3 regions of the Halomonas sp. 111 genome follow, and region 3 is predicted to be linked to each of the others. Evidence: predicted binding sites of a transcription regulator. Region 3 holds the regulator's gene; each other region holds the start of a gene.
The links. The regulator LexA, encoded in region 3, represses DNA repair genes until DNA is damaged. The targets are predictions, from matches to a motif close to TACTGTNTANNTANACAGTA.
Positions count from the first base shown of each region.

Region 1 (9,838 bases), on a different contig from region 3:
ATAGGAATAACAGCAGTGGCTGCGAGCCATGGCAGCCACTGGGCTAGCTCCGCATCGTAGCCGGGGCTAAACAGCAGCGGCGATACGCTTAGCAAAGGCGTAATGGCGAGGTAAATAGCGAGTAATCGAATCAAAAGAATGGAGAAAGGTTTCATAGGCTTACCTTACATTTAAACCTCCAGCATAAGCCAAATTTGGCCCAAAAACCTGGTACCCGATACAACATTGCCTTGGTAATTTCTTACCAAGGCAATGAAGCAGTACGGCTACACTCTGTATAACGGACGAATGTAGAACCGGTTGTTTAACGATCCCGAATGACAATCGGACCAATGGGCGCAACATTAGGCATGAACAGCATGACTTCGTTAACGTCGTGCATGGGGGCGACAAAATCGGCTTTCCAGGTACCTACGCGTGGGTTCTTGTCTGGTTCGTCGTTAAAGCTCAGGCGCAAGTTGTCTGGCGCGACCACACCTCCATCCTCACGCAGCAGCGAGAACGACTGGTCGCCGAACTCGGCGTAGATCTGCCCGTCAATTCGATCTAGCGGGATATCGTCATAAATGATCTCGCCAGAGTAACCTGGGTAGTCCGTCACGAAACGTACTTCAATATGTAAAACGCCCTCTTTGCGAACGGCTTTATAAGGCTCAGCGTAGGCGTGACCACTGGCGGTGGGCGCGCGTTCAGCATTAAGTGCAAATGCTGGCGTGCTGGCTAGTGTTGTCATTAATAGCAGTGAAAGCGTGTTACGAAGCTTCATATCTGACTCTTTTCGGGGTAGTGAGTGGAGTGGTCGTTGGCGAAGTGATATCAGTCAGTGATTACCAACGGAACAGAGCCGCCCGAAGGCGGCTCTGTTGTACTTGCTATACTTGTCTATTTAATCAGCTTCGATACCGAAAGCGTTTAGGCCCGCGCGGAATACGTCGGTGTTGTCGATCCAGTAGTGGCTGTCTTCGTCTACTTCATAGCGGGCAAGACCGTCTTCTGCCTGAGCGATGTCAAAGAAGAACTCAGCGCCCGCGCCGTGGGCATACAACGGTACCAGCTCACGCGTGTGGGTATCGGAATGCCAACGTACCAAGGGTAGCGCGCCAGCACCCTGATTAACGATTGGGCTATAGGCATTCACATCAGAGTCAGGACCTTGAAGCAAACCGTTACCGTGATCAGTCGTTACAATGATCAAGGTATCGTCCCAGGAACTGTTGTTTTCTACCCACTCAACGGCCGCCTCCACAGCTTCGTTGAAGTCGATTTGCTCTTCGATAATACGCGGCAGGTTGTTAGCGTGAGCAGCCCAATCCACAGCGCCACCTTCAACCATCAGGAAAAAGCCATTTTCGTTGCCGTTTTCACTGGCGTTGAGCACGTTCAAAGCGCCGCCCGTCAGTGTAGCAAGGCTTGGTGACGTATCCAGCAGATTACCGCCGGTTACGCCGGGGCGGCTGTATTGCAGCGTCTGAATGTTCTGCACCAGGCCCAGTACTTTGTCCTTGGGAAGATCCAACTCACCAGCAGCCAGAGCTTCAAAATCGTCCTTGCTTTCGATAAAGGCGTAATCCGTTTCGCCGCCTACCAAGCGCTGGTAGGTCTCTTCGCCACCGATAAAGCGGAAATCGCTCTCATCGGGGTTATCGACATGCTCGCCGGCTGCATCGTAATAGGGGTGCCCGGTACCGATGGCGACAGTGGCAAGGCCAGAATCGACAATTTCGCGGCCAATGGCTCTATAGTCGTTGCGGCTTACGTTATGGGCCATGAAACCGGCAGGCGTCGCGTGGGAGACCTGCACCGATGAGACAACACCCAGAGCGCGGCCGCTATCAACAGTGTATTCGCCAATATGCTTAAGCGGCTCATCATCGTTGGACCAGTTGATGGCGCTGTTATAGGACTTATGGCCTGAAGCCAGCGCCGTTGCCGCTGCAGCGCTGTCGGTGTAATCAGCCCGGGCGTAGTCGTAACCGGCAAAGTAGCCCTTGTAGTTACCCAGGCTACCTTCGTAAACGGTATCTACCGCCTCGTCGTTCCAGAGCTCGGCTGGTTCAAACGTAACCGTACCGTCGTCACTCTTGGTGGGTGTGGTAGAGGTGTTTAACGGATGCGTTGCCATGAAAAGCTGTGTGTCAAACTCATCATAAACTTCATGGCCCAGCGCGCCATGACGGAAGTAACTTGCCGCACGGAACGTCTCGATACCGGTTCCGTCGGTGATCATCAAAATAACGTTCTTAGCTGTATTTTCCTGCGCTAATACCGGCGTAACCATGACCGATGCCAGTGCCAACGTGAGTGCGTTGCGCGTAAAGTTCTTCATTTTCATCCCTAAAATAAATTTAGCTAATTTGATATCCAACAAATCGTAGCGCCTAAAAATGTCATTTTCATGACTGCTAATGAAGGTAAGTCAATTATTTCTAATAAACATGAATCGCACTCAGTAGCCGATCCGTAAAACTGTTCATTGTGGGTTTCGCCTGAGTAACACTTGCACGCTTGGTCACAACGCATATACTGTATATAAATACACCAATATAGGCAGAGGCAGGCGTATGGCGTCTCTCGGCAAATCACCAATACAGCCCCCCGTGCACAAAGGCCGCGGGGCAACCTATGACCCGCACAACCGCTTTGCCCCAACCCATAGCGTGGCAGAAGACGACGGATGGTGGCGCGAAGAGACTTCCCCCACACGGGCAACTGAAGTACGCGAAGAAACCAGTAAGAGTGCGCTTTCCTGGAACCGGTCGCCAGACTTGCCTTTTGATCGCTCATTGAACCCTTACCGAGGTTGCGAACATGGCTGTGTTTACTGCTATGCCCGCCCTTCTCATGCCTATTGGGATCTGTCCCCGGGGCTTGATTTTGAAACCAGGCTGATTGCCAAAAATGGCCTGGTGGAGCAATTAAGTGAGGAGTTTTGCAAGCCTGGATACGTCTGCCGACCAATCAATCTCTCTGGTAATACCGATTGTTACCAGCCACTAGAAGCCAAGCGCCACTTAACGCACCAGTTGCTTGAGCTATTATTGGCTTGCCGCCATCCAGTCACTATTGTGACCAAAAGCACGTTAGTATTACGGGATATGGATCTGCTGGCTGAGATGGCCGAACACCGCCTGGTGCGCGTATTTATTAGCCTGACCAGCCTGGACGCCAATATGAAACGCACGCTGGAACCTCGTGCGGCCTCTCCTCAAGCGCGTTTAAAAGTTATCCGTGAGCTGAATACTGTAGGCATTCCCGTCGGGACGCTTGTTTCTCCGGTCATCCCCGGATTAACGGATCATGAAATAGAGCGGATTCTTGAGGCCGCCAGCCGTGCTGGCGCACGAACGGCGTCCTGGATGCTGCTGCGCTTGCCCCATGAAGTCGCTCCTCTTTTTGAAGCCTGGCTGGAAGCCCATTACCCAGAGCGTGCGGCCAAGGTAATGAGCCTGATTCGCCAATGTCGGGGCGGCAAGGCCTATGACGCTCAGTTCGGTAAGCGCTTTCGCGGCGAAGGTATTTTTGCCGATATGATTGCACAACGCTTTAATCGCGCCAGCCGCCAGTGGAACTTTCAATCTCGTACCGAGCAAGGGCTGAATACCCGAGACTTTCGCCCGCCCAACGCTCAGGGCGAGCTTTTTTATTAAAGCCCATGAAAAAGGCATTTGCCTGACATACTCTCAGCTTACTGAAAGTGCCAAACAAATGCCTGAGTGATTACTACTTCTGTTTTTCGCTATTCGTCATAGCTCTGCTTAAAATCTAATGGACGACCTTTCTAAACATCCTCCCATGGTTCATCAATGCAGCTTTTCTCCATCAACAGTGATGTGATGCGTACTGCGGGCTTTGGGATGAATAAAGTAGTGACCTTCGGGCGCGGTATGGGGCTTGATATGGTGTAGCTTAAGGTTTTTTGGCGCAGCGCTTTTATTATGCACTCCATAAATAATAAACGGAATCGATAGCACTACAAGGAAACAGCCGATCAGCAAACCGGTATACACTTCGTTAGACTCTTTTCCTGGCAACCCCGTGGGAGGGAAGAAGGAGACGACAAAAGCAACTAAAGAAGTAAGTAACCCCACTACTGCAACGGCAATTTTTATTTTGTTACCGCCAGGGATATTGAAGGTACGTTGATTTTCAGGCTGTTTTCGAACAAGGGTAATGTAAGCCAGGAATAGCATAAAGTAGCTGCACAGATAGATAACGACGGTTAGCGCTAGTGCAATCAGGAAGGACATATTATTTCCTCCCCCCGTATTCGTCAGAATAATCAATGCGATAGTTGTAATGGTTAGCTGAGAAATAACCAACGCCACCGGCACGCCGTTCTTGTTTACTTTAGCAAAACGCGCCGGCAATATACCCTGCTGCGCGGTTACCAACATGCCGCGTGATGGTCCAACAATCCATGCGGCTATTTCAGCCAGCACGCCCAGCAATAGCAGCGCAGCAATAATCCGAATAGCCCATTCAAAATGGCTGCCAAAGTGGTTAATCAACACACTGAACGTTTGCATCACGCCCGCAGATAAGTTGATTTGCTCGTGAGGAATAACAGATGCAATCGTCAACCCACCGAGAGAACTTAAGAGAATGGCAGAAACCATAAGAAATAACATGGCGAGAGGATAGTCACGACCAGGGTTTTTCATCTCATTGACATGAGTCGCCGACGCTTCAACCCCCATATAACTCAGTATAAAAGCGACAAACACTACCAAGGTACTCATACTACCAAAGGTGGGGAAAAACGTCTGTGCACTCATTTCAATAGCGACCGGCGCACCTGAGCGAAGATACAAAACTGCAAGCCCAATTAAGATAAAAGCGGGCAGTAGAATACCTGCAAAAAAGCCTAGCTTTGCAATCCGCGCCGTATTCTTGGTACCGCCAAACTGAGTTAACGCTAATCCCCACAATATAATCAACGCCGCAATCGTTTTGACTATCGGGTCGCTATTCAGTGCAGGCCAATTAAGAATATAAGAGAGTGCGCCTAGCACGAAGTAAAGCATAGGAATAAAGCCGACAGCAATTTGCAAATAGCCAAAGGAGATTGCCGCAAATCCCCATCGTTCACCTAGCGTTTTGGATACCCACGTAAAAACCCCGCCCTCTTCCCAGCCTTTAACCGTCGCCATTTCTGCCGCGCAAAGCCCTACCGGAATAAACCACAGAACCCCACCAAGAATAAGAAAGAAGACCAACGAGAAACCCGATGTTGCAAAGGTAGGATATTCATATACCGCCATTACCATTGAAGCCGTTATCGCGAAGAAACCCAATAACGAAAGCTGCTTTGGCGCGGCTGTCGATTGTGTATTATCCATATTTATTCCCCGAAGAAACGAATTATTAATCCGTCATTCTTTTATTCGCTAATTAGAGCGGCGATGTCTAGCCGCCCTAACAACCAAAGAGTCTCAAATCAGGAATGATTAAAGCCGCTGGCTTCATCTTCTGATAGTGGATTAACCACGGGATGATCTTCAAAATGCTGAAGTGCTCGCTTCATATCTTCAATTAACAAGCAGCCTAGATCGTAGCTCACCCCATGACGAACAAGGATACGCTGGATAACCAAGTCTTCACGGTGAGCTGGCATAGAATAAGCAGGGACTTGCCAGCCGCGCGAGCGTAATTTGTCGGCCAGGTCATAGAGCGTATAACCGCCAATATTTGCTCCCTCTTTCAGCTTCCATGCCAACGCAGGAATACCTTCATTGCTGTTCCCATCAAAGAGGATTTCGAAGGGGCCTAGTTTACTAATCTCATCTGCAATATGCTGCGCGGTAGCGTAACAGGCATTATGGATTTTGGCGTAACCTTCACGGCCAAGTCGCAGGAAGTTGTAGTACTGCGCAATGATTTGCCCGCCGGGGCGCGAAAAATTGAGCGCGAATGTCGGCATATCACCGCCGAGATAGTTAACGTTAAAAATGAGCTCTTCGGGCAAGTCTATTGCTTCACGCCAGACCACCCAGCCAGCTCCCAAAGGTGCAAGCCCAAATTTGTGGCCAGACGTGTTAATGGACTTTACTCTCGGGAGTTGGAAGTCCCACACTAGATCTGGCGCGCAGAACGGAGCCAAGAAGCCCCCACTGGCACCGTCAACGTGCATAGGAATATCCAGGCCGGTTTCTTGTTGCAATTGATCCAGCGCATCGCTGACAGCTTTTACTGGCTCGTATTGGCAAGTAAAGGTAACGCCCAGCGTTGGTATGACGCCAATCGTATTTTCATCAACGCGTTTGATAACTTCCTCTGGGCTCATAATCAAGCGATCGCCTTCCAGCGGAATTTCACGCAGTTCAACATCAAAATAACGGGCAAATTTGTGCCAGCAAATTTGTACTGGCCCACAAATCATATTTGGTTTATCAGTGGGCAACCCTTCTGCCGCACGTTTTTTCCGCCATTGCCACTTAAGCGCTAGCCCGCCAAGCATTGCGGCTTCTGAAGAGCCAATCGTCGAGCATCCCATGGTTGTTTCTGGCGAGGGTGAGTTCCAGAGATCTGCTAACATCCTAACGCAGCGTGCTTCGATCTCCGCAGTTTGTGGATATTCATCTTTATCGATCATGTTTTTATCGATTGAAAGATCCATCAAATTACGAATTTCATCATCAACCCACGTTTGGCAAAATGTTGCCAGGTTCTGGCGGGAATTTCCATCAAGCATTAATTCGTCACGAATGGCGCTAAATACATTGTGAGGATTCCGTTCCTCATCGGGAAACCCGGATTTCGGCAACGATGTCGCCAAGTCAATTGATGCATATACATCGTCATTATCATTACGTGCATTTAACCCTTTGACATCCATCGTACTACCCCCAGTTTTTTTATATGGATCACGTTTACTGCTCAAAGATCAGCTAAAACCACCCTACCAAACCATCAACATTTACTATACCTACATAGATGGTGCTTTTAGTCTATGACAAAATCTTAAAAATGAAAAATCGTAAGTATGATTTAAAAAATTATTTCGCCAAAAAACGCCTATCCACTTGAAACTGCTAAAAATATTACCAACCAAGGCGTGTCATTTCTTTCTCGTAGCACCCAACGGGTAGAAAAGTGATTTAACAACCAATGTAAAAAGAAATATCCAACAAGCAACCATTCGTGCCAATGAATAAACAACAACGCTTTGATGGAAACAAGTTAAGACAAGAGATTTACAGCATGGCATGGCCTAAAAGATTTGAAAAAAGCATTTGCTGACATACTCTCAGCTTACTGAAAGTGTCAAACAAATGCCTAAATGAGTAATCCTGTTGTTTTCGCTATTCGTAACGCTTATTTAGGCCGGTGGCGTAGCTCATTGAGCACTAACGTAAAGAAACTACGAATTTCGTTCATTTTGGGTCGTGCTTCTTTAATCAGCGTGTCGAAAGGTTCCAGTTCGCGCTCTTGCGCTTCTCTTTGTGCAATCTCTTCTCTTATTTCTTCAATGAGTTCGGAAGAGTCATCCAGCATGGCCTTGAGTTCAGCGGTCGATGTTGACGCTAGCTCGTGTTGATGGGTCATGGACGTTTCCTCAAAACAGCGTGGTGAGCGCAATCAGGATGGCTGGCACGGCGATAAATACGCCTAATACCCAAGCAGCGGCGAGTGCTTTTCTTTCTGAGGCGACACGGCCTAGCCACTCGGCACCCTTAACAGGCAGTGGTCTTAAAAACGGTAGGCCAAAAATCACCACAACCGCAAATAAATTAAAGAAGAGGTGAACCAGTGCGATTTCCAGCGCCAGTATGGCAGTTGCCCCAGTGATTGCGGTGGCCGCAAGTAGCGCGGTAAACGTCGTGCCAATATTGGTGCCCAATGTAAAAGGGTAAATCTGACGTAAAGAGAATGCGCCTGACCCAGCTAACGGCACCATTAAGCTTGTGGTGGTAGAGGAAGACTGGACTAAAAACGTCACCACAGCACCAGAAGCAATACCGGCGACGGGGCCACGTCCAATGGCGTTATGCATAATGTTTTTTGCCTGCCCTACCATCAATACTCTCAGCAGTGCGCCGATATAACGAATCGCTAAAAAAATCACGGCAATACCAAAAATAATCATGGCAACGCCACCGGCAATCGTGGGCAGGTTCATGGCGACACTTTCAACCGAAGAGGTAATCGGCTTTGTTGCCATCCCGACAATATTAATACTGCCCATGGAAAGGTCAGCATCACCGTAAAACAGAAACGCCGTAGCGTTCGACAGCTTTTCAAGCGGATGAAAAATAAGCTCAATGGGCAGAAAAATCGCCACGGCCAGCAAGTTAAAAAAGTCATGCACCGTTGCGGCAGAGAACGCCCGCCTAAACTCGGCTTTATCACGTACGTGGCCAAGGCTTACCAATGTATTGGTGACAGTAGTACCAATATTGGCCCCCATGATCATGGGTACCGCCATAGCGACAGGCAGGCCGCCCGCCACAAACGCCACGATAACGGAAGTAACGGTTGAAGATGACTGTATCAGGGCCGTCGCGACAATCCCAATCATCAAACCAACAAAGGGGTTGGTGGCAAATTCAAACAACTGAGCGGCATGGCCGCCCGCGGCAATCTTAAAGCCATTACCTATGATGGATACGGCACAGATCAGGAAATACACCAGCAATGCAAGCGTGAGCCACTGCCTTAGCGTGCCCTTGCGCCGGACTTTTATTCTGCGACCCTGGCTTGGTAAGACCTCTTGCACAGCACTATTGATATTTTCGGCCATTGCCACATCCTCTTGGAAGGAAGAACGCACGTATAACCCACCCACTCCTGCAAAGAGTGGCGTCTATAAGTGACATAGGCGTGACAACGGCGTGGCACTATCGTGTTAGAGTGAACGGTGTTGGATCGAAGAGAGGTTGTTCACAGTGGGCAACATCAAGCGAATGCTGCTACTTCCTGGAAGCGGCATCCCATGTAAGTTACCCACGCTTGAACAATCGAAAGTGCTTTTTACCTTTTTGTACGATCCAGTATTGGTCAAAAAGCGCGAATGCTTGACTTAACTGGCCTTGCTCAGCGCGCTCGCCGTTGATACGTACAGCGTTCTGGTCAATCAATTCACGGGCCTGCCGCCTGGATGAGGCGAGTTCGCTTGCCACCATAGCCTCTTCCAGCGTCTGTCCAAACGCTACGTCTTGGCAGCGTAGCCCATCAAGTTCAAGCTGCTGTAGCTCACTACATGAGAGCGCAGCTACTTCACCACTGAACAGCGCCAGGGAAATACGCTGAGCAGCAGCCAGCCCCTCCTCGCCATGCACAAAGCGGGTAATGGTTTCAGCAAGTACACGCTGCGCTTGGGGCTTGCCAGCGGCCTGTTTGTCTTCTGCTTCGATTGCGTCGATTTGATCGCAATCCATGAACGTGTAATAGCGTAAAAAACGGTAAACGTCAGCATCATCCGTATTCAACCAGAACTGGTAAAACTGGTAAGGCGAGGTCTGTTCCGGGTCGAGCCATACCGTACCGCTTTCCGTTTTACCGAATTTGGTACCGTCGGATTTGGTGATCAACGGCAGCGTCATACCGAACACCTGCTCGCCGTTCAGGCGGCGTGTGAGGTCGATACCACTGACGATATTGCCCCACTGGTCGTTGCCACCCACTTGTAACCGGCAGCCCAACGTCTTGTTGAGGTGGGCAAAGTCATAGGATTGCAGCAGCGCATAGCTGAATTCAGTAAACGACATGCCCTGGTCAGGCCGTTCAAGACGCTGACGAACGGATTCACGGTTAATCATCGCATTCATCGAGAAGTGTTTGCCCACATCGCGAAAGAAGTCGATCACGCTAATCTGGCCAATCCACTCTGCATTATTAA
Region 1 covers NZ_JBQSYV010000017.1:51,415-61,252, reverse strand. Annotated here, with positions in the region: gene ACT3T7_RS13525 (hypothetical protein) at 1-155, opposite strand, end outside; gene ACT3T7_RS13520 (hypothetical protein) at 305-766, opposite strand; gene ACT3T7_RS13515 (alkaline phosphatase) at 887-2,326, opposite strand; gene ACT3T7_RS13510 (PA0069 family radical SAM protein) at 2,562-3,647, shown strand; gene gadC (glutamate:gamma-aminobutyrate antiporter) at 3,801-5,339, opposite strand; gene ACT3T7_RS13500 (glutamate decarboxylase) at 5,438-6,835, opposite strand; gene ACT3T7_RS13495 (hypothetical protein) at 7,315-7,545, opposite strand; gene ACT3T7_RS13490 (Na/Pi symporter) at 7,556-8,740, opposite strand; gene tyrS (tyrosine--tRNA ligase) at 8,940-9,838, opposite strand, start outside.
Region 1: the regulator LexA is predicted to act here: its motif matches at 2,522-2,541, upstream of ACT3T7_RS13510 (PA0069 family radical SAM protein).

Region 2 (9,838 bases), on a different contig from region 3:
CGTCATCACCGCCCCAAACGGCGCCATAACTGTCGCGGCCATATCCGCCACCTTGATCTTCCATACCATGAAGACCAGGCTCGCCGCCGCCATCGAAACAAACACCGACTGGGCAAGAAAGGCGGCGGGCACGTGGACATAAATGATCCTGAAGCTATCGCCCTGCCCCTGATTCACCTCGGTGGGTGCAAAGGCTAACCCCCATACCGTACCGGTCGCAATGAGTACCAGGGAGACTGCCCAGCACCAGGGCTGCACCTTTGCACTCATTGCATAAAACGATTTGGGCGAGCCCCATTTATGAATAAAGGTCCACATGGCGTGTTCTGTCCTCAACCGTTGATACTGATGCGTAGCGAGGCGGCAATCGCCCAGGGAGCCAACAGTAGCGACGCGGCCAGCAGGGCCCCGAGCATGGCCAGGTGCGCCGCGACACCTTCTCCGATGACAGCAGCCTGCACCGCCCCGACCCCAAAAATAAGCACCGGTATATACAGCGGCAGTATAAGCAGCGACAGCAGTACGCCACCCCGTGCGATACCGACGGTCAACGCCGCACCAATCGCGCCAAGCAGGCTCAAACTGGCGCTGCCCAGCAAAAGCGAAAGCGCAAGCACCACATAGCTGCCCGGAGGCAGGGCCAGCGTCACACCTAGAAGCGGCGCGACCAGTGCCAGCGGCAGCCCGGTCAACAACCAGTGGGCAAGTACCTTGGCCAGGCTAAGCGCGGCTAGCGGCTGAGGCGCGAGCAGCATCTGCTCAAGGCTGCCGTCGTCATAATCGGTGCGAAACAGGCTATCCAGCGACAAAAGCGCCGCCAGAAGCGCCGCTACCCACAAAAGACCTGGCGCGATCAGCGCAAGTACGGTGCGGTCGGGTGAAATGCCGATTGGAAACAGCGTTATCACCAGCGCGAAGAAGACCAGCGGATTGAACAGCTCGCCGCGGCGTCTGAACATCAGTGTTACATCACGCTTCAGGGTAGCGGTAAAGGCGATCCACAGCCCGCCCGGCACCGGCGTTTCAAGTAGTGTAGTGGTCGCCTTCTGCCCCTGCGTCATTGTCTATCCCAGTTGAATACAGCGAGCGGCGGGCGAAGCATTCAGCCCATGGTGAGTGGTTACCAGAATGCTCCCCCCAGCTTGAGCGTGAGCTGAAAGCTGCGCTTCAAGCGCGGCTACGCCTTGGTGGTCAATGGCGGAAAACGGCTCGTCAAGCACCCAGAGTGGACGACGCGTCAGCGTTAACCGGGCCAGCGCCACACGGCGCTGCTGACCCGCCGACAGCTGGCCGGCCAATACGTCCTCAAAGCCGCCAAGCCCTACTTGCTCCAAAGCGCTCAGGCGCTGCGATTCATTACCCCGCTCGCCGCTTAGCGCCTGGTACCAGGCCAGGTTTTCAAGCGGTGAAAGCCCGGCCTTGATGCCTAGTGAATGTCCCAGATACAGCAGGTTGGCCAGATAATGTTCACGCACCTTGCGAAGTGGCGCGCCGTTCCAGAAAAGCTCGCCTTGGTAATCACTCAGTTGACCTGCCAGCAGCTTTAACAGCGTGGTCTTGCCGCTGCCATTGGGGCCTTCAATTCGAACGATGTCACCGCTGCGAATCGTGAGATCGAGCCCTTCAAATAGCCAGCGCCCATCACGCTCGCAGGCTAGTTGTCGTGCTTGCAGGCACAGGCTCAAAGGCGTCTCCCAACAGGTTGATAGTTAGCCAAAACTCTACACGGAAAGCCACGTTATCTCCAGCCAATCGCAGCGGCCGTGAGAATGCATCAAGCGTGCCGACGGAACCAGCATCTTGAGTAGCCAAAGGCACTGGATAAAAACAGCACTACCACTGTATGCAAAAACAGCTGTATACTAAAACACTGTATGAAAAGACATGCCAACAACCTGCTGGCTTGCCACTACTAAACGCCTAGGGAAAGGGCGCTGCATTGGAGAATTTCCTATGAATATATCGATGTCAGCACCAACTCACGCCGGTTCTACCGTATTGAGCAGCGCGTCCTGCGCACCTAAAGGCATTCAATCGGCACGCGCCTTTAAAACAGCACCACGCAGAACGCGGCACAATACCTACGCCCTCAAAATACGCGGCAACCGAATGCGTGATTGCAACTTGTTTGATGGAGATGTCATTATTATTCGGCGTTTTCAATGCGATACCCACGAAGAAACCGCCGTCGCTCACATCAATCAGCAGCCTGTTGCGTTGAAGCAGCTCTCGATCAGTCGCTTTGGCGTACATTTATGGCCTGCCGACACCCAAGCGCCGGATCTCTTTTTGCACAATCGCGATATTCAAGTGTTAGGAATGGTAATGGGTGTGGCGCAGGATAGTGCCAACGACCTTGCTGCCAATTCTTATGGCCTTATGGAGCACTGATTGCGTTATCAAGTTCCTGATTTAGCTGCCTCGCAGTGGCATACCGCCGAAATAGAGGTCGAAAAAAGCCAGTTTCTGGCGTGGCTATGCCATGCGCCAGATGTGGCCGCTTTTAGTGCACTTCTTGAAGCGGCAAGAGCTGCTCACCCCAATGCCAGCCATCACTGTACGGCTTATATTGCTGGGCCGCCCGGGGAGCAAACACTGATTGGTTTTTCCGATGATGGCGAGCCGGGCGGCACGGCCGGTCGGCCAATGTACCAGGTACTTCAAGGCAGCCAAATGGGTGAAATCGGCGGTGTCGTGACGCGCTACTTCGGCGGCACCAAGCTAGGCACCGGCGGGCTGGCACGGGCTTACGCTCAAGCCATCAGCCATGCGTTGGAAACCTTACCGACGCGTGAAGTGATTGAGCGAGACGCCTACACGCTACGCCTTACCTTTGCCAGCGAGGCTATCGCCCGCGCCTGGTGCGACGAAAAGGCCATCCCCATTGAACACGTCAACTACGATGGCGAAGGTGTTCAGCTCACCATTGGCTGGCCCCGCGACCATACGTTCGACCTTTCCCCCTTGGAAAATCGCCTAAAGTGCACGCTGGACGTTACTCCGGTAAACGCACCCGCCCCCTAAACCAAAAACGGCTTACGGTGTAAACCGTAAGCCGTGCATGGGGCACTTCTGCTTCCCCGTCAATCCTGTCTATTTATCCCAAATATTTAATCATTACCCCGGCAGCCACGGCAGAACCAATTACCCCTGCCACGTTTGGCCCCATCGCATGCATCAACAAGAAGTTATGCGGATTGGATTCCAGACCGACCTTATTAGCCACGCGCGCCGCCATAGGCACAGCAGATACCCCGGCAGCACCTATCAGCGGATTAATCGGCATACGGCTCATTAGGTTCATCAGCTTGGCCATTAACACGCCGGCGGCGGTACCAATTCCGAAGGCCACGATACCCAGCCCCAGAATCCCGAGGGTTTCCACCGTCAAGAAGCTTTCCGCCATCAGCTTTGAGCCAACAGAAAGCCCTAGAACGATCGTCACGATGTTGATCAGCGCGTTCTGGGCGGTATCCGAAAGCCGCTCTACCACGCCGCATTCGCGCATCAAATTACCAAAGCAGAACATCCCCAGAAGCGGTGCTGCGTCGGGTAGAAACAGCGCGACCAAGATCAACAGCATGAGTGGAAAAATCACTTTTTCCAGCCTGGAGACGGGCCGCAGCTGCGTCATTTTTATCTGACGCTCTTTTTCAGTGGTTAACAGCCGCATGATAGGTGGCTGGATTAACGGCACCAGCGCCATGTACGCGTAGGCCGCCACCGCGATAGCACCCAATAGCTCTGGCGCAAGCACGCTGGACACATAGATAGACGTTGGCCCATCGGCGCCGCCGATAATCCCGATCGCTGCCGCCTGGTTCAGCGAGAAGTCCATGATGCCCATGGAGGTCAGCACAACAGCACCAAACAGCGTGGCGAAAATACCAAACTGGGCCGCAGCACCTAGAAACAGCGTACGAGGGTTGGCAAGCAGCGGGCCAAAGTCAGTCATGGCGCCCACGCCCATAAAGATCAACAGCGGCGCGATACCCGATGCAATGGCCACTGAATAGAAGTTATACAGCATGCCATTGCTGTAACCGACGCTTGTCGCAATATCCTTAGCGGCACGCAGCTGCTCTGGCGCTACCTCACCATGGGCAACCACTTTGAGCGTTTCACGCCACGCATCAATACCTGCCAAAGGATCCAGCATTACGCCCAGCGCGGCACCAACCTGCTGAAGCACGGCAGGCTTGCCAACCTCAATGGCCTGGTCCAGCGCTGAAATCGCAAGGCCAGCTTCGGGAATATTGGCAAGAATCCCCCCAAAACCAATCGGCACCAACAACAGCGGCTCAAATTTCTTATGGATCGCCAAATAGAGCAGCAGCAGCCCGACCCCGATCATGACCACCTGGCCAAGCTCAAGGTTATAAAGCCCCGAGCCCTCCCATAACGTGACTAGCTTATCCATTCCCGAGGCCCTTAAAGCTCAATCAGTACGTCGCCAACAGCTACGCTGTCGCCTTCACTAACATTGACTTTCGATACCGTGCCGGCACTGCTGGCGCGAATTTCGGTTTCCATTTTCATAGCTTCAAGAATGATGACCACTTCCCCATCCGCTACTTGGTCGCCAGGGCGCACATTCACCTTGAAGATATTGCCAGCAAGCGGTGCTTCTATGGCTTCACCACGGCTGGCCGCCGGGGCGGGGCTCGCCGCAGGCGCAGGCGACTGCTCTTGCACCTGGCCAATATCGCCGCCTTCAGAAACTTCCACTACAAACGCTTTGCCATTGAGCTTTACGGTATAGGTTTCAGGGCCACGTGCCGCCTCTGGCGCACTGTCTTGAGTAACCACCGGAGGCTTGGCAGGCTCGCTACCAGCCACCTGGGGCGCAGGTTCGAAAGCGTCCGCGTTATCACGATTTTTAAGAAACTTCAGACCGATTTGCGGGAACAAGGCGTAGGTGAGGACATCATCTATTTCACACTCGCCCTCTGCCAAGCGTACCTGCTCGGCGCCGGCTTTCTCTTTAAGCTCTGCCGCCAGCTTTTGCATTTCAGGTGCAAGGTTATCCGCCGGGCGACAGGTAATCGGCTGACCGCCCTCCAGCACGCGGGCTTGAAGCTCGGTATTAAAGGGGGCGGGTGCCGCGCCGTATTCGCCTTTCAGCAGCGCCTGCACCTCTTTGGAAATGGACTTGTAACGCTCGCCCATCATCACGTTCATTACCGCTTGGGTACCGACGATTTGCGACGTGGGCGTCACCAGCGGAATAAATCCCAGGTCTTCACGCACACGAGGAATTTCGCCAAGCACATCGTCCAGCTTGTCGCCCGCACCCTGCTCTTTCAGCTGACTTTCCATATTGGTCAGCATGCCGCCTGGCACCTGGGCCACCAGAATGCGCGAATCGATGCCGCGTAACGAACCTTCAAAAGCAGCGTACTTTTTACGTACTTCACGGAAATAGCCCGCGATGTCTTCCAACAGTTCAAGGTCCAGCCCGGTATCACGGTCGGTATCCTTGAGCATCGCAACAACGGACTCTGTGGGGCTATGTCCATACGTCATCGACATGGACGAAATCGCGGTATCGACGTTATCGATACCGGCCTCGACTGCCTTAAGAATGGTGGAAGTGGAAAGTCCTGTCGTGGCATGGCAATGCAGGTGAACAGGAATAGACAGATTTTTCTTCAGCCGCGTTACCAGCTCAAATGCGGTGTAAGGCGTTAACAGCCCCGCCATATCCTTGATAGCCAGCGAGTCTGCGCCCATTTCGGCAATATTGGTCGCTAGATCGACCCAGCTATCCAGGGTATGTACCGGGCTTACCGTGTAGGAAATAGTGCCCTGCGCATGCCCACCCACCTGACGAACCGCTTTAATCGCGCGCTTCAGGTTGCGCGGGTCATTCATGGCATCAAACACACGGAACACATCAACGCCGTTGGTTTTGGCCCGTTCGACAAACTTATCGACTACGTCATCCGCATAGTGGCGATAGCCCAACAGATTTTGACCACGCAGTAGCATGGCTTGAGGCGTATTGGGCATCGCCTCTTTTAATGCCCGAATACGCTCCCATGGGTCTTCGCCTAAATAACGAATGCATGCATCAAAGGTGGCGCCACCCCAGGTCTCTAGCGACCAGTAGCCAACACGATCCAGCTTTTCAGCGATGGGCAGCATATCGTCCAGACGCAAGCGGGTCGCAAACAGTGATTGATGGGCATCACGCAGTACCACATCGGTAATTCCCAGCGGGCGTTTTGTCTCATTCATAGCAGTAGCTCACACGTTAAAATTATTGATATGTAGTAAAACTAACAAAATAAAGGCAAATAAGGGGATAGGCTGACTAAAAAATTACCGATTAGTGACGCTTTAATGAGCGGTAACGATGCACCGCAGCACTGATAACTGCAGTCACTTCCTCGTCCTCGCCACTCAACGCGGGAGCAGACGAAGGCTTTGTACCTGCTAACGTCGGCACAGGCGTCGGCTGAAAACGTCCTAACAGTTTTGACATCAACGTAACGCTAATGACTAAAATAGTAAGAAAAACAAAAACAAAGCCCATCCCAAGCCCCATAATTGCGAGCCCCTCCTGGAGTAGTTCTGCATTCTGCATAATGTCTCTCTTGTTGTAGAGCATAAATTAACGCTTAAAGGGTTCTAAAAGTCCCTTGGCGCCGTCAAAGTAATACACTAACCTGCCACACCCAGCATAAAACGCAATCGCGCCATAGTGGAAGTCATGGTTGTTAATTTACTACAAAACGGAAAAATTGGCCTCGCCCCGATGGAGGGCGTTATCGACGCCCTCACCCGCGACTTATTAACGCGTGAGGCAGGCTTTGATTGGACCGTTACCGAATTTGTCCGCGTGGTCGACACGCGCCTCCCGCCCCGAGTGTTTTACAAGCACTGCCCTGAGCTTACCAACCGCCCTGTTGCGACCGCCAGCGGCATTCCCGTGCATTTGCAACTGCTTGGCTCTGACCCCAAGGCGCTGGCTGAAAACGCTCGCCAGGCGCTAGCGCTGGGTGCTGTCAGCGTGGACTTGAATTTCGGCTGCCCGGCCAAGCTGGTTAATCGGCATGATGGAGGCGCCTCGTTACTACGCCGCCCTGAACGCGTCTACCACGCAGTGAAGGCCGTCTCCGAAGCACTTGAGGGCCAAATTCCGGTCACTGCTAAAATCCGCCTGGGCTTTTCAGACCGGCGCTTAGCCGTCGCCTGCGCCCAGGCGACCCAGGCAGGCGGTGCCGCTCGTCTGGTTGTTCACGGCCGCACACGTGATGAAGGCTATCGCCCTCCGGCCCACTGGGAGTGGATCGGCCGAGTGCGCCAGCAGGTATCGATACCCGTGGTTGCCAATGGCGATATATGGACGCTGGAGGCGTACTGGAAAGCGCGCACCCTGTCAGGCTGCAGAGATGTGATGTTAGGCCGTAGCGCGCTAGCAGACCCCTGGCTTGCGCCACGTATCCGGCACTGGCAGCGAACCGGCGAACGACTGCCTGAAACCACATGGCCAATGCGTGCCAGCGTGATCAAGGAGTACGCGCACCTTCAGCGGCAGCATCTACCCGACCGAGTTGTGGTCTCGCTGGTAAAGCAGTGGCTCGCACAGATGCGTCAGGGCAATGAAGAAGCCAACCAGCACTTTCAGCGCGTTAAACGCCTAACAGACCTTGATACCCTGCTTAAAAGCCTGGTCATCGACACAGCGCACCCTGAGGCGGCTGTCAGCTGCCACTAAGCAAGCGCATTGACCAAAAAAAAGCGCCCTCGCAATGCGGGGCGCTTAAAACGATCCAAAACCAAAGCGCGAGCCGCCCTGGTCAGGCTAGAAAACAGAAAACCCGCTCTCATAAAAGAGAACGGGTTTAGAATCTGGCGCGCCCGGGAGGATTCGAACCTCCGACCCCCTGATTCGTAGTCAGGTACTCTATCCAGCTGAGCTACGGGCGCTTTAGTGATGTAAATACTCATTACTAAACATGATGAAGTGCTTATGCTTAAATACTTGTAATGAAATACTTATAGGCTTCCGCCTTACATCAGGTTAGAAGATGGCGCGCCCGGGAGGATTCGAACCTCCGACCCCCTGATTCGTAGTCAGGTACTCTATCCAGCTGAGCTACGGGCGCATCTTCTAATGTGCGGCTGGCGGAGAGAGAGGGATTCGAACCCTCGATAGGGCTATAAACCCTATACTCCCTTAGCAGGGGAGCGCCTTCAGCCACTCGGCCACCTCTCCTCAACAGCACGGCGCGAATGTTACCGATTTCAGCGACTGCTGTCTAGTCCTATGCCGATTTTTTTCGCGCCAGCTTCATCTTACCGTTGATACGCCCTGTATTGGGCGCGATAAAAGCGACCATTTATTCTGCTTCGCTTTCTTCACTGCTACGCTCGCGCTGGATGCGCTGATAGATCTCTTCACGGTGTACAGCCACGTCTTTCGGCGCATTGACGCCGATACGCACTTGATTACCTTTCACACCTAACACTGTGACGGTGATTTCATCACCTATCATCAATGTTTCGCCAACTCGGCGGGTTAGGATGAGCATGGCTGATCTCCTTCTCAGACGTTTTATACAACGGGTTGTGTCCACCAGAGGCGCCACTAAGCCATTATGCGGCATAGCGGCGCGCTAACCAATGCCTCTGACTCCATGACACCCAAACCTCCCGTTGAAAGAAAGCTCACCACCAGCAAGTAGCGAGTACCTTTTCAGCGTAGAAGGTTTAAGGCAGAAATGTTATTCAGATTCTATGTCTGACTTATCCAGGCCAAATGCCTTGTGTAACGCGTTAACGGCAAGTTCCATATGCTTTTCATCAATCACCACTGAGATTTTAATTTCAGAGGTGGAAACCATACGGATATTGACGTTTTCATCAGCCAAAACGCGGAACATCTTCGAGGCAACACCGGCGTGAGAGCGCATGCCAACACCGACCAGGGATACCTTGGCGATATTGTCATCGCCACGCAGCTCACCGCCGCCCAGGTCAGGAATGACCGTTTCTTCAAGCAGCTTCTTGGTGGTCTTGTAGTCGCCCTTCGCCACGGTGAAGGTAAAGTCGGTGTAGTCACCCGCCGGTGCTACGTTCTGCACGATCATATCGACTTCAATGTTGGCATCAGCGATAGGGCCAAGAATGCGCGACGCAACACCTGGTACATCGGGCGTGTGCAGCAGTGTCAGCTTGGCTTCATTTTTGGTAAACGCGATACCGGAAATCAGCGGTTCTTCCATGGAGTCCTCGTCTTGGTCAGCATCTGCAATAATTAGGGTACCGGGGCCATCTTCAAAGCTCGACAGTACCCGTAGGGGAACGTTGTACTTGCCCGCAAACTCTACCGCACGAATTTGCAGCACTTTGGAGCCCAGGCTTGCAAGCTCCAGCATTTCTTCCACCGTAATGCACTCCAGGCGCTGTGCCTTGGTGCATACGCGGGGGTCAGTGGTGTAAACCCCATCAACGTCAGTATAGATCTGGCACTCATCGGCGCCGAGTGCCGCAGCAAGCGCCACCCCGGTAGTGTCCGAGCCACCACGTCCTAGCGTAGTGATATTGCCGTCTTCATCAACGCCCTGAAAACCAGCCACAACCACGACCTTGCCTGCGTCGAGGTCAGCCTTAAGGTCTTCGGTTTCAATGCGCTGAATACGCGCTTTGGTGTAAGCATTGTCAGTATGAATACCGACCTGGGCACCGGTGTGCGAAGTGGCCGCAACGCCAACCTGCTGGAGCGCCATGGCGAGTAATGAAATAGTTACCTGCTCACCGGTCGAGAGCAGCATATCCATTTCACGCGGGGCAGGGTCATCATTAAGCGCATTGGCCATATCGGTCAACC
Region 2 covers NZ_JBQSYV010000013.1:45,905-55,742, forward strand. Annotated here, with positions in the region: gene ACT3T7_RS11140 (heme ABC transporter permease) at 1-318, opposite strand, end outside; gene ccmB (heme exporter protein CcmB) at 333-1,061, opposite strand; gene ccmA (cytochrome c biogenesis heme-transporting ATPase CcmA) at 1,065-1,685, opposite strand; gene ACT3T7_RS11155 (LexA family protein) at 1,954-2,391, shown strand; gene ACT3T7_RS11160 (IMPACT family protein) at 2,392-3,024, shown strand; gene ACT3T7_RS11165 (sodium ion-translocating decarboxylase subunit beta) at 3,098-4,420, opposite strand; gene oadA (sodium-extruding oxaloacetate decarboxylase subunit alpha) at 4,432-6,240, opposite strand; gene ACT3T7_RS11175 (OadG family protein) at 6,332-6,589, opposite strand; gene ACT3T7_RS11180 (tRNA dihydrouridine synthase) at 6,716-7,723, shown strand; tRNA gene ACT3T7_RS11185 (tRNA-Arg) at 7,859-7,935, opposite strand; tRNA gene ACT3T7_RS11190 (tRNA-Arg) at 8,038-8,114, opposite strand; tRNA gene ACT3T7_RS11195 (tRNA-Ser) at 8,132-8,224, opposite strand; gene csrA (carbon storage regulator CsrA) at 8,349-8,540, opposite strand; gene ACT3T7_RS11205 (aspartate kinase) at 8,733-9,838, opposite strand, start outside.
Region 2: the regulator LexA is predicted to act here: its motif matches at 1,838-1,857, upstream of ACT3T7_RS11155 (LexA family protein).

Region 3 (9,838 bases):
AACGAGTCGCCTGATGTCACCGGGCTTACCCTGGAACATTACCCCGGTATGACAGAGCGGACGCTGGAGCAGATAGGCGAACAGGCGTGGCAGCGCTGGGCGCTTCAAGCGGTTTATATTGTTCATCGGGTGGGCTACCTGGCGCCGGGGGACCCCATCGTTAGGGTGCTGGTGGCGAGCGCTCACCGGCGCGAAGCATTTGAAGCGTGTGACTTTATTATGGATTTTTTAAAAACCCAAGCGCCGTTCTGGAAAAAGGAGCATTCCACTCAGGGTGAGTATTGGGTGAAAGAGCGCGCTACCGATTGGCAAGATGCCGAGCGCTGGTCATAAGGCTATTACAGTGCCCGCCTGGCGAGTGCGCTGCGTTCTACAGGATTCGGTTACGCCTCGTTGCGTTTATAGAGGCGCTTCCGCAGCCATTATTTGTAAGTGGACCTCAGGCATGTGCTGCATGTGGTCCGCCAACCAATGAATCAAGCGTGGCTGTAGCGCAAGGCGCAAATCAGCCAGCGTATCCGCTTTAATCTCCTCCAGCTGATTGTCCAGCCATTCGCTAAAGCTATCTTCGTCGAGCGGGCTGGCGCTACTGCTATCCAGCATCAAGCGACCGATGCGCCACCATCCGGTATCGCTGGCCGCGACAGGCAGGGCGAGAAATAAACTGCCTCGGCGCGTCGTGGTTTTGGTGGCCTCCAGGCCCGGATGCGGTACAACGCTATTTTGATTAACGATACAGGGCGGTTGAGGGTGGCGGGCTTCGCAGCGCAGTCCCAAGTGGTCCATAACGATCATGTCGCCATTAACGGGTGCTAAAGGTGCGCTGATGCCCAAGGAGTCTGCAATCGCTTGGTGGGCCTGCTGGTGGCGCGCTTCGCCGTGCACGGGGATCAAATATTTGGGCCTGATCCACTGGTAGAATGTGATGAGTTCTTCTTGCGCAGGGTGGCCTGTGGCGTGCAGCTCTGGATGATTAACCTCATCAAAGATCGTGACCCCAAGTTGGACCAAGCGTTTTTTGAGCTGCTCAATGGGGCGTTCATTGCCGGGGATAGCTTTGGCAGAGAAAATGACGTTATCGCCAGGCTCAAGGTCAATAAACGGGTGGCGCCCTTGGGCGAGTCGTTGCAGTGCTGCACGAGGCTCACCCTGGCTACCTGTGGCGATAATCACCACTTCATCGGGGGGCAAATAGCCCAAATCATGAGGGGGGACAAGCGCTGGGAAGTCATCCATGTAGCCAAGTCCGCGTGCAATGCTCACCATGCGCTCCATGGATCGCCCCATCAAACTGACCCGACGGCCGCATTGATGAGCCGCCCGGCCAATGGCCAGTACGCGTGCCAGGTTGCTTGCAAAACAGGAGACCACGACGCGGCCTTTGCATTCCTTCAGGCTTTTAGCCAGCGCTTTAGCCACATCGCCTTCACTGCTGGAGTGGCCAGGCAGAGGGGCATTGGTTGAATCACCTACTACTAAATCAATCGGGGCAAGCGCTCGAAAGTGCGCCGCGTTAATGGGCGTGCCAATCAACGGCTCTGGGTCCAGCTTCCAATCCCCTGTGTGCATTATGCGGTAATCGCCCATCACGATGACCAGCGCGCAGCTTTCAGGGATCGAATGGGTAACCGGCAAATAGCGCACCGAAAAGGGTGCCGTTTCCATTGCTTCGCCCGGCTCGATAATCTTAATCGCGGCGCTACTTAGCTGGTGTTCAGCGAATTTTGCACGTAAGAGACCTGCCGCAAGCGGGGTGGCATAGATAGGGCAGTTCCACTTGGGCCATAACCAGGCAACCGCGCCAATGTGATCTTCATGTCCATGCGTTATAAATAACGCTTGGGGCGTTATGTTCAGTGCCTCGGCGGTGCCCAGGTTAGGTACTTGAAGGGGCGAGTTAGGCAAATCCTGGCGAATCATCATGCCGCAGTCGACCGCGATCCAGTGATCGTCGTATCCATACAGCGTTAGATTCATGCCGATTTCACCACACCCACCCAGCGGCAGTAGGCGCAGAGGTGGGCGGCGGCGAGGACGAAGTTGAACGCGTGGTGGATGCATCGGTTATGAAAAGCCTAAAAAGTAATGCCTTAACTATACGGGAAGGCAGGGGCGGCTAACAATGACCCCCGACATTAGATAACGGTGCTTCGTTAATAGGGTTCCGGTACACTAGGCAGCCGTTATTTACGGCGTCGCTATTTAGCCGCTGTTTGCGGCGCCGTTGCACTATGCCAATAGACGATACCAATAGTGGTTTGTCATTTGTATTTCGTAGGTCGTCAAGAGTACTTCACATGTCTCATTATTACCGTTTAGTCGTTTCCTGCCCCGATCAGGTGGGTATTGTTGCCCGTGTGTCTGGATTTATTGCTCAACAAGGCGGCTCTATCACCGAGGCCAGTCAGCATTCTGACTTGCAAACGGGCCGCTTTTTTATGCGTTATGAGATATTGGCCGATTCGCTTGGCATGTCCGTTGAAACATTACGCAGCGCCTTTGAGCCAATTGCTCAAGAGTTTTCCATGCAGTGGGCGCTAATGGATACTCAAAAGCGTCGGCGCGTCATCCTCATGGTCTCCCGTGAGTCTCACTGCCTGGTGGATTTACTTTACCGTTGGCAGGCAGGTGAGCTGGATTGTGATATCGCCGGTGTGATTTCTAATCACGAAGACATGCGCTCAATCGCTGAGTGGTACGGTATTCCTTATCACCATGTGCCGGTGGACCCGAATAATAAGGAAGAGTCGTTTACTCAGGTGCAGGAGCTTATTGATAACGCGCGAGCGGACTGTATTGTATTGGCGCGCTATATGCAGATCCTGCCCCCGTCGTTGTGTGAGCGCTATGCTGGGCAGGTAATTAATATTCACCACAGCTTCTTGCCTTCATTTGCCGGTGCCAAGCCTTACCATCAGGCTTATGAACGTGGCGTAAAACTAATTGGCGCGACGTGCCACTACGTGACGGAAGAGTTGGATGCCGGGCCGATTATTGAGCAGGATATTCATCGCGTGAGCCATTGCCATACGCCAACCGACCTGGTTCGCTTTGGGCGCGATGTAGAAAAAGCCGTATTGGCGCGAGGCCTGCGCTGGCATCTGGAGGACCGCGTTTTGATCCACGGCAATAAGACCGTTGTCTTTAGCTAAGCGTTTTTAAAACTGTTTAAGCTGAACCAGTAACAAAACAAGGGGGTGGTCATGAAAATGGCCACCCCCTTGATGCTTTTAAAATCCAATTTCACGCAAACGGCTTATTAGCCTAGTGCTTGGCCATTACCGCCACGGATGACGCCTACACCTACGCCTTCAATATCCAGGGATTGGGTTCGCAGGTCGATTTCAATCGGTGCAAAATCAGCGTTTTCCGCAATCAGCATGACCTGATGCCCTTGGCGTTGAAAGCGTTTTACGGTGACTTCATCTTCCAGCCGCGCAACGACGATTTGCCCATCACGTACACGGTCAGTGCGGTGCACCGCCAGTAAATCGCCTTCCAGGATGCCCACATCCTTCATGGATAAACCGCGTACCCGCAGGAGGTAGTCGGCTTTAGGGGTGAAATATTCTGCGGGTAGCGGGCAGTAACGGTCGATATGCTCCGCTGCAAGGATCGGACTGCCAGCGGCCACTTCACCGATGACTGGCAAGCCCATCGGCGGAAGATCATTGCTGTTGGCTGCAACGGTGGCGGGTAATTCGCTAACGTCCTGAGCTTCCTGGTTGGGGAGGCGAATCCCCCGCGACGTATTGCGAATAATCCGGATAACGCCTTTACGCTCAAGAGCACGTAGATGCTCTTCAGCGGCATTGGGGGATTTAAAGCCCAAGGCCTTGGCAATTTCGGCGCGGGTGGGAGGGTAGCCGAATTCACCCATGGTTTTTACTATAAAATCAAAAACATGTTGCTGACGTGCTGTGAGTGGCCGCGACATACCAAACTCCATAAACAATAAAAGACAGTCGGTATCTGTCTGCTTGATCAGTATGTGTTTAAGTATACAGTATGTTGCTCTATCCAGTACATGGTTAAAAAAGCAGCTTGTTAAAACACTGTCTGTGAGCGGTAAGACGTTTGAATTAACGCTAATGCGCAGGGTAGCCAAATAAAAAAACGGTGAATAAGGGTGATTGAGCCTGATTAAGATATGACTTACTATTCTGGCATGTTTTAAACACTCGTTTCTCCGGAGGCCATAATGGCACAATCTGACACGGTGTCACGCATTCTGGATACCGCTGAGGTGCTGTTTGCAGAGCGTGGCTTTGCTGAAACGTCACTGCGTAACATTACCAGTAAAGCGCGAGTAAACCTGGCGGCTGTTAATTATCATTTTGGTTCCAAGAAAGCCCTTATCCAAGCCGTATTCTCACGCTATCTAGACCCGTTTACTCAGCGTTTTCATGGTGCGCTCGATGAGCTTGAAGCCCACTATGCCGATCGCGCCATCCCCCTGGAAGAGCTACTTGAAACAATGGCCACCACGGTGCTGGCAGTGCCTGCTGAACGGGATAGCTTGAAAGTCTTCATGCGCTTATTGGGGTTAGCCTATAGCCAAGCGCAGGGGCATTTACGGCGCCATATTCAAGAGCAATATGGGGATGTGTTTACCCGCTTTACCGGGCTTGTGCGTAAGGCGACTCCTGATTTACCCGATGCCGAGCGTTTTTGGCGGCTGCACTTTATGTTGGGTACGGTTATCTTCACCTTGTCGGGGCTGGATGCGCTACGTGATATCGCCTCCAAGGATTATCAGGAGCAGGTGACTGTGCGTGATTTAGTGCGACGCTTGCGCCCTGTGGTCGTTGCCGCCATGAATGCTCCACTGCCGCAAGAGGTTGAAGGAGCGCAGCATGCGAACGCCCCTGTTAGCTGAGTTGCCACCTGAAAAAGACGGCTGGATCGAAATTGATACCGGCGCACAAATCCTGCGCTGGTGGCAGGGTCAAACACCAGACTTTGAGTGCGCTATCTCTACTGGACGCGCTGGCGTTGGCCAGCAAGAAGGAAGTAGCCAAACGCCGCATGGCTGGCACTATGTTCGCGCGGCAATTGGCCACGAACAGCCGGTCAATGCGGTATTTAGAGGCAGGCGTTTTACCGGTGAAATTTTCTCAAGTGACTTGGCCGACGCTCATCCGACACGTGATTGGATTTTGACGCGTATTTTATGGCTGTGTGGGTTAGAGCGAGGATTTAACCGTGCAGGCACGGTCGACTCTCAGCGCCGCTATATTTATGTACACGGAACGCCGCCCGATCAACCGATGGGCAAACCTGCTTCACATGGCTGTGTTCGTATGCGAAACGAGGACCTGCTTTATATCTTTGAGCGCGCCGTGCCTGGAACGCCTGTTTGGCTACATGGCAGCCATCTGTAATGGCCTTACGCAGAGGCTTTTTTGACTCTGTGCGTTGATCGTCTAAAATCATCGGCCCTTTTGTTGGATCCCTGCTAATGACTCAACCTATTGGCCCGGTCATGCTCGACCTGGAAGGGCCTGAATTATCCAATGCTGAAAAGCGCTTGCTGCTTGAACCTGCTGTCGGTGGCGTGATTTTGTTTGCCCGTAATGTGGAAGACGCCTATCAGGTGCGCAAGCTGTGTAGCGATATAAGGCGTATACGGGGCGATCTTTTATTGGCGGTTGACCAAGAGGGTGGCCGCGTACAGCGTATCAAAAAAGGGCTTACCCGCTTACCGGCCATGGCCCGGGTTGGCGAGCGTTATGCTCAAGACCCTGAAGAAGGCCGCTCTCTCGCCATAGACGCAGGTTGGTTGCTTGGCATGGAAATGGCCGCCTGTGGGCTGGATTTAAGCTTTGCACCAGTGCTTGATGTGGATAGCGGAGTTTCTAGCGTCATCGGCGACCGTAGTTTCAGTGGTGACCCTGAGCACGTTGCTCAATTAGGCGCCGCTTTTGTTGAGGGCTTACATCAGGCGGGCATGGGCGCTGTGGGTAAACACTTCCCTGGTCACGGCGGCGTAGCCGCGGATTCCCATGTCGCACTGCCCATTGATGAGCGTTCAATGGAGGCAATTAAACAGCGTGACCTTGTCCCCTTTGAACAGCTAGCCTCCCAGCTGGATGGCATTATGCCCGCGCATGTCATTTATCGAGCGTTTGATACACGCCCGGCGGGCTTTTCGCCCAGTTGGTTGGGGATGCTGCGTGAATCGCTGGGCTTTAAAGGCTGTATTTTTTCAGATGATTTAAGTATGGCAGGTGCTCACGAAGCGGGCTCGCCACGCGAGCGTGCCGCTGCTGCACTCGCCGCTGGCTGCGATATGTTGTTGGTGTGTAACGACCGTGCCGCTGCGCTTGAGGTCGTTGAAGCCAGCCAGGGCATCGCCAATAAGCGCCCTGCGAAACTCCGCTATGGCCGTGCACGACCTGATTTGGATGCGCTGAGCGCGCTGGGGCGTTGGCGACGTACGCATGCCAGGCTAGAAGCGCTGGCGGACTTCCCTAACCCCACCTGATTTTTCTTTTCGCAATATTGCTACATTTTTGGGAGTTACCCCATGTCCAAATTGGATAAAGAAGCGCTTGAGTCATTGGACTCAATGCGCCAGCTAATGGAAACAGCAGACTGCCTGATCTCTCAGGAAGAAGTCGAGCGGGCGCTGGATCGCATGGCGGAGGCCATTACTGAAGACCTGGGGGACAAACTGCCGGTTTTTTATTGTGTGATGAACGGTGGCTTGATTACGACCGGGCATCTGCTGACCCGATTGGGGTTTCCGCTGGAAGTGGACTATTTGCATGCCACGCGTTATCGCAACGAGCTGCGCGGTGGCGAGCTTTTCTGGCGTGTGTCGCCTGAAATTCCCATGGCCGGGCGCCACGTCGTCATCGTGGATGACATTTTGGATGAAGGATCGACGCTCGCCGCAATTCTTGCTTACTGTAAAGAAGCTCAGGCAGCCAGCGTTACGACTGCCGTCCTAGTGGATAAGCAACATAACCGCAAAGCGGTGCCGGGCTTGAAAGCTGATTACTGCAGCCTGGAAGTCGCGGACCGCTATGTGTTCGGTTTTGGTATGGACTACAAAGGCTACTGGCGTAACGCCCCAGGTATCTTCGCCCCCAAAGGCATGTAATTTTTAGCGTTGTACATTTAGTGCTGGTTTAGCGGGGGGAGAAGCGCCTCGCTAAGCCTGTCTCGGCAATCATTCGTGTCGAAATTTCTTCTACTGAAAAGCGCGTCGCATCAATAAACGGAATATGCATAATCCGGTAAAGCGCTTCGGCCTGTTCGACTTCCTGCAGACACTGATCCATTGAGCTATAGCGGCTGTTCGGCCGACGCTCATTGCGTATGGCGGATAGCCTGCGAGCATCAATAGTCAACCCAAACAACTTGCGCTGGTGCGGTGCTAACACCTTGGGCAGCTTGAGCGTGCCGTCTTCGTCAAGGTCGTCCTCGGTAAGCGGGTAGTTAGCCGCTCTAATGCCAAACTGAAGCGCTAAATAAAGCGATGTGGGTGTTTTGCCACAGCGCGATACGCCCACTAAAATAATATCGGCTTTGTCATATTGATGCGTACGGGCGCCATCGTCGTTATCGAGTGCGAAGTGTACCGAATGAATCCGGTCCATATAGACGTCGTCACTGCCAATCGAGTGAGTTCTTCCCACGCTGTAAGAAGAGTGGGTGCCTAATTCCTGCTCCAAGGGTTTCAAAAAGGTAGAAAAGATATCCACCTTGAAGCCCGGCGCTTGGCGAATTACATCGCGTATCTGCTGGTCAACGATGGTATCGATAATGATCGGTTGTTGCTCATCTCGAGCGGCAGTGGATTCAATAACCCGGGCAAGCGCTTCGGCTTTTTCAAGCGTATCGATATAAGGCTTGGTCAGCATGTTGATCTCAATATCGCTGAATTGAGCCAACAGGCTGCGACCCAGGCTCTCGGCCGTAATACCGGTACCATCGGAAATAAAGAAAGCTGTCCGCTTCATAATCACGCCCGTCAATTAAATAATAGATACGCTATTGTGTGCCGAGCGTTCGCTAAGCACAACGCCCCAGGCGACTACATAAACTGCCCGTATACGCCTTATGTTGTAAAAATCCTCCACTCCCTTCGCTATTAGACCAATGGCGAATAGGGTGGCACGGTGATAGGGTGACACGATCAATGATTGGCGATCTAAAAGATTGCATCAACGTCTTAAAGCGAGGGGGTTGCGTGGAAGAGTACATTCTGTGGTTCGATCAGTTAGGTATGGCCGACGTCGAACGCGTGGGTGGTAAAAACGCCTCGCTGGGCGAGATGATTTCCAATCTGTCGGGTGCCGGGGTAACCGTACCGGGTGGATTTGCCACTACGGCTCACGCATATCGTGAATTCCTCTCTCATGAAGGGCTTAACGAGCGCATTAACAGCACGCTATCGCGCCTGGACGTTGATGATGTTAAAGCACTGGCGGAAGCGGGTACTAATATTCGCCAATGGATCATTGATACGCCGCTGCCGCCCGCTTTTGAAAGTGCACTGTGTCAGGCCTATGAGCAACTGCAGGAGCAGCACCCTCAACTGAAAGTAGCGGTGCGCAGCTCGGCAACCGCGGAAGATCTGCCGGATGCCTCTTTTGCGGGCCAGCAGGAAACTTTCCTGAATATCGAAGGTTTCGATAATATCAAACGCGCTGTACACGAGGTGTTTGCCTCGCTGTTTAATGATCGCGCAATTTCCTACCGCGTTCACCGTGGCTATGCGCATGAAAACGTCGCACTGTCAGCGGGTGTCCAAAAAATGGTGCGCTCTGAGACGGGTGCCTCTGGGGTCATGTTTACCCTGGATACCGAATCAGGCTACCGCGATGCTGTCTTTGTGACGGCCTCGTGGGGGCTGGGCGAAACGGTTGTGCAAGGTGCCGTCAACCCTGATGAGTTTTATGTTCATAAGGGCACGTTAGCCGCTGGACGCCCGGCAGTTTTACGGCGTAACCTGGGGTCCAAACTCATCAAGATGGTTTACGGCCAGGAAACCAGTGCTGGTAAATCCGTCGACACCGTTGATGTGCCGCTTAATCAGCGTAATCGTTTCTGTATTAGCGACCAGCAGGTGATGGATCTTGCCCATCAGGCAGTGACGATTGAGCAGCACTACGAGCGCCCCATGGATATTGAGTGGGCGCTTGATGGTGACGACGGTAAGCTCTATATCGTGCAGGCACGCCCTGAAACGGTGGTCTCGCAGCAGGAAGGCGGCAAGTTAGAGCGTTTCCAGCTGCGCGAGAAGGGCCGTACCCTGATTACCGGCCGGGCGATTGGTCAGCGCATTGGCCGCGGCACGGTCAAAGTGGTCATGAGTCCGGAAGATATGGATAAGGTTCTTGACGGTGACATTCTGGTGACCGACATGACGGATCCAGACTGGGAGCCCATTATGAAGCGGGCTTCAGCCATTGTTACCAACCGTGGCGGGCGTACCTGCCATGCGGCGATTATTGCTCGTGAGCTGGGCATTCCGGCGGTGGTTGGGTGTGGTGACGCTACACAGCAGCTCAGAGAAGGCACCGATGTCACCGTTTCCTGTGCCGAAGGTGACACCGGCCACGTTTATGATGGCCTGCTGGATTTTGACTGCAAGGTTTCAAGCGTCGATGCCATGCCTGAAATCCCGTTCAAGATTATGATGAACGTGGGCAACCCTGATCGCGCATTTGGGTTTGCCAGCCTGCCTAACGCAGGCGTAGGGCTTGCCCGGCTTGAGTTCATCATCAATCGTATGATTGGCGTTCACCCTAAGGCGCTGCTGGATTACGCAACGCTGCCCGCTGATTTGCAGCAGGTGATTGACCTCCGTACCGCAGGCTATACC
Region 3 covers NZ_JBQSYV010000026.1:33,078-42,915, reverse strand. Annotated here, with positions in the region: gene moaE (molybdopterin synthase catalytic subunit MoaE) at 1-333, shown strand, start outside; gene ACT3T7_RS16710 (ribonuclease J) at 400-1,977, opposite strand; gene purU (formyltetrahydrofolate deformylase) at 2,298-3,152, shown strand; gene lexA (transcriptional repressor LexA) at 3,260-3,937, opposite strand; gene ACT3T7_RS16695 (TetR/AcrR family transcriptional regulator) at 4,202-4,879, shown strand; gene ACT3T7_RS16690 (L,D-transpeptidase family protein) at 4,857-5,384, shown strand; gene nagZ (beta-N-acetylhexosaminidase) at 5,462-6,487, shown strand; gene ACT3T7_RS16680 (hypoxanthine-guanine phosphoribosyltransferase) at 6,530-7,108, shown strand; gene ppsR (posphoenolpyruvate synthetase regulatory kinase/phosphorylase PpsR) at 7,137-7,970, opposite strand; gene ppsA (phosphoenolpyruvate synthase) at 8,201-9,838, shown strand, end outside.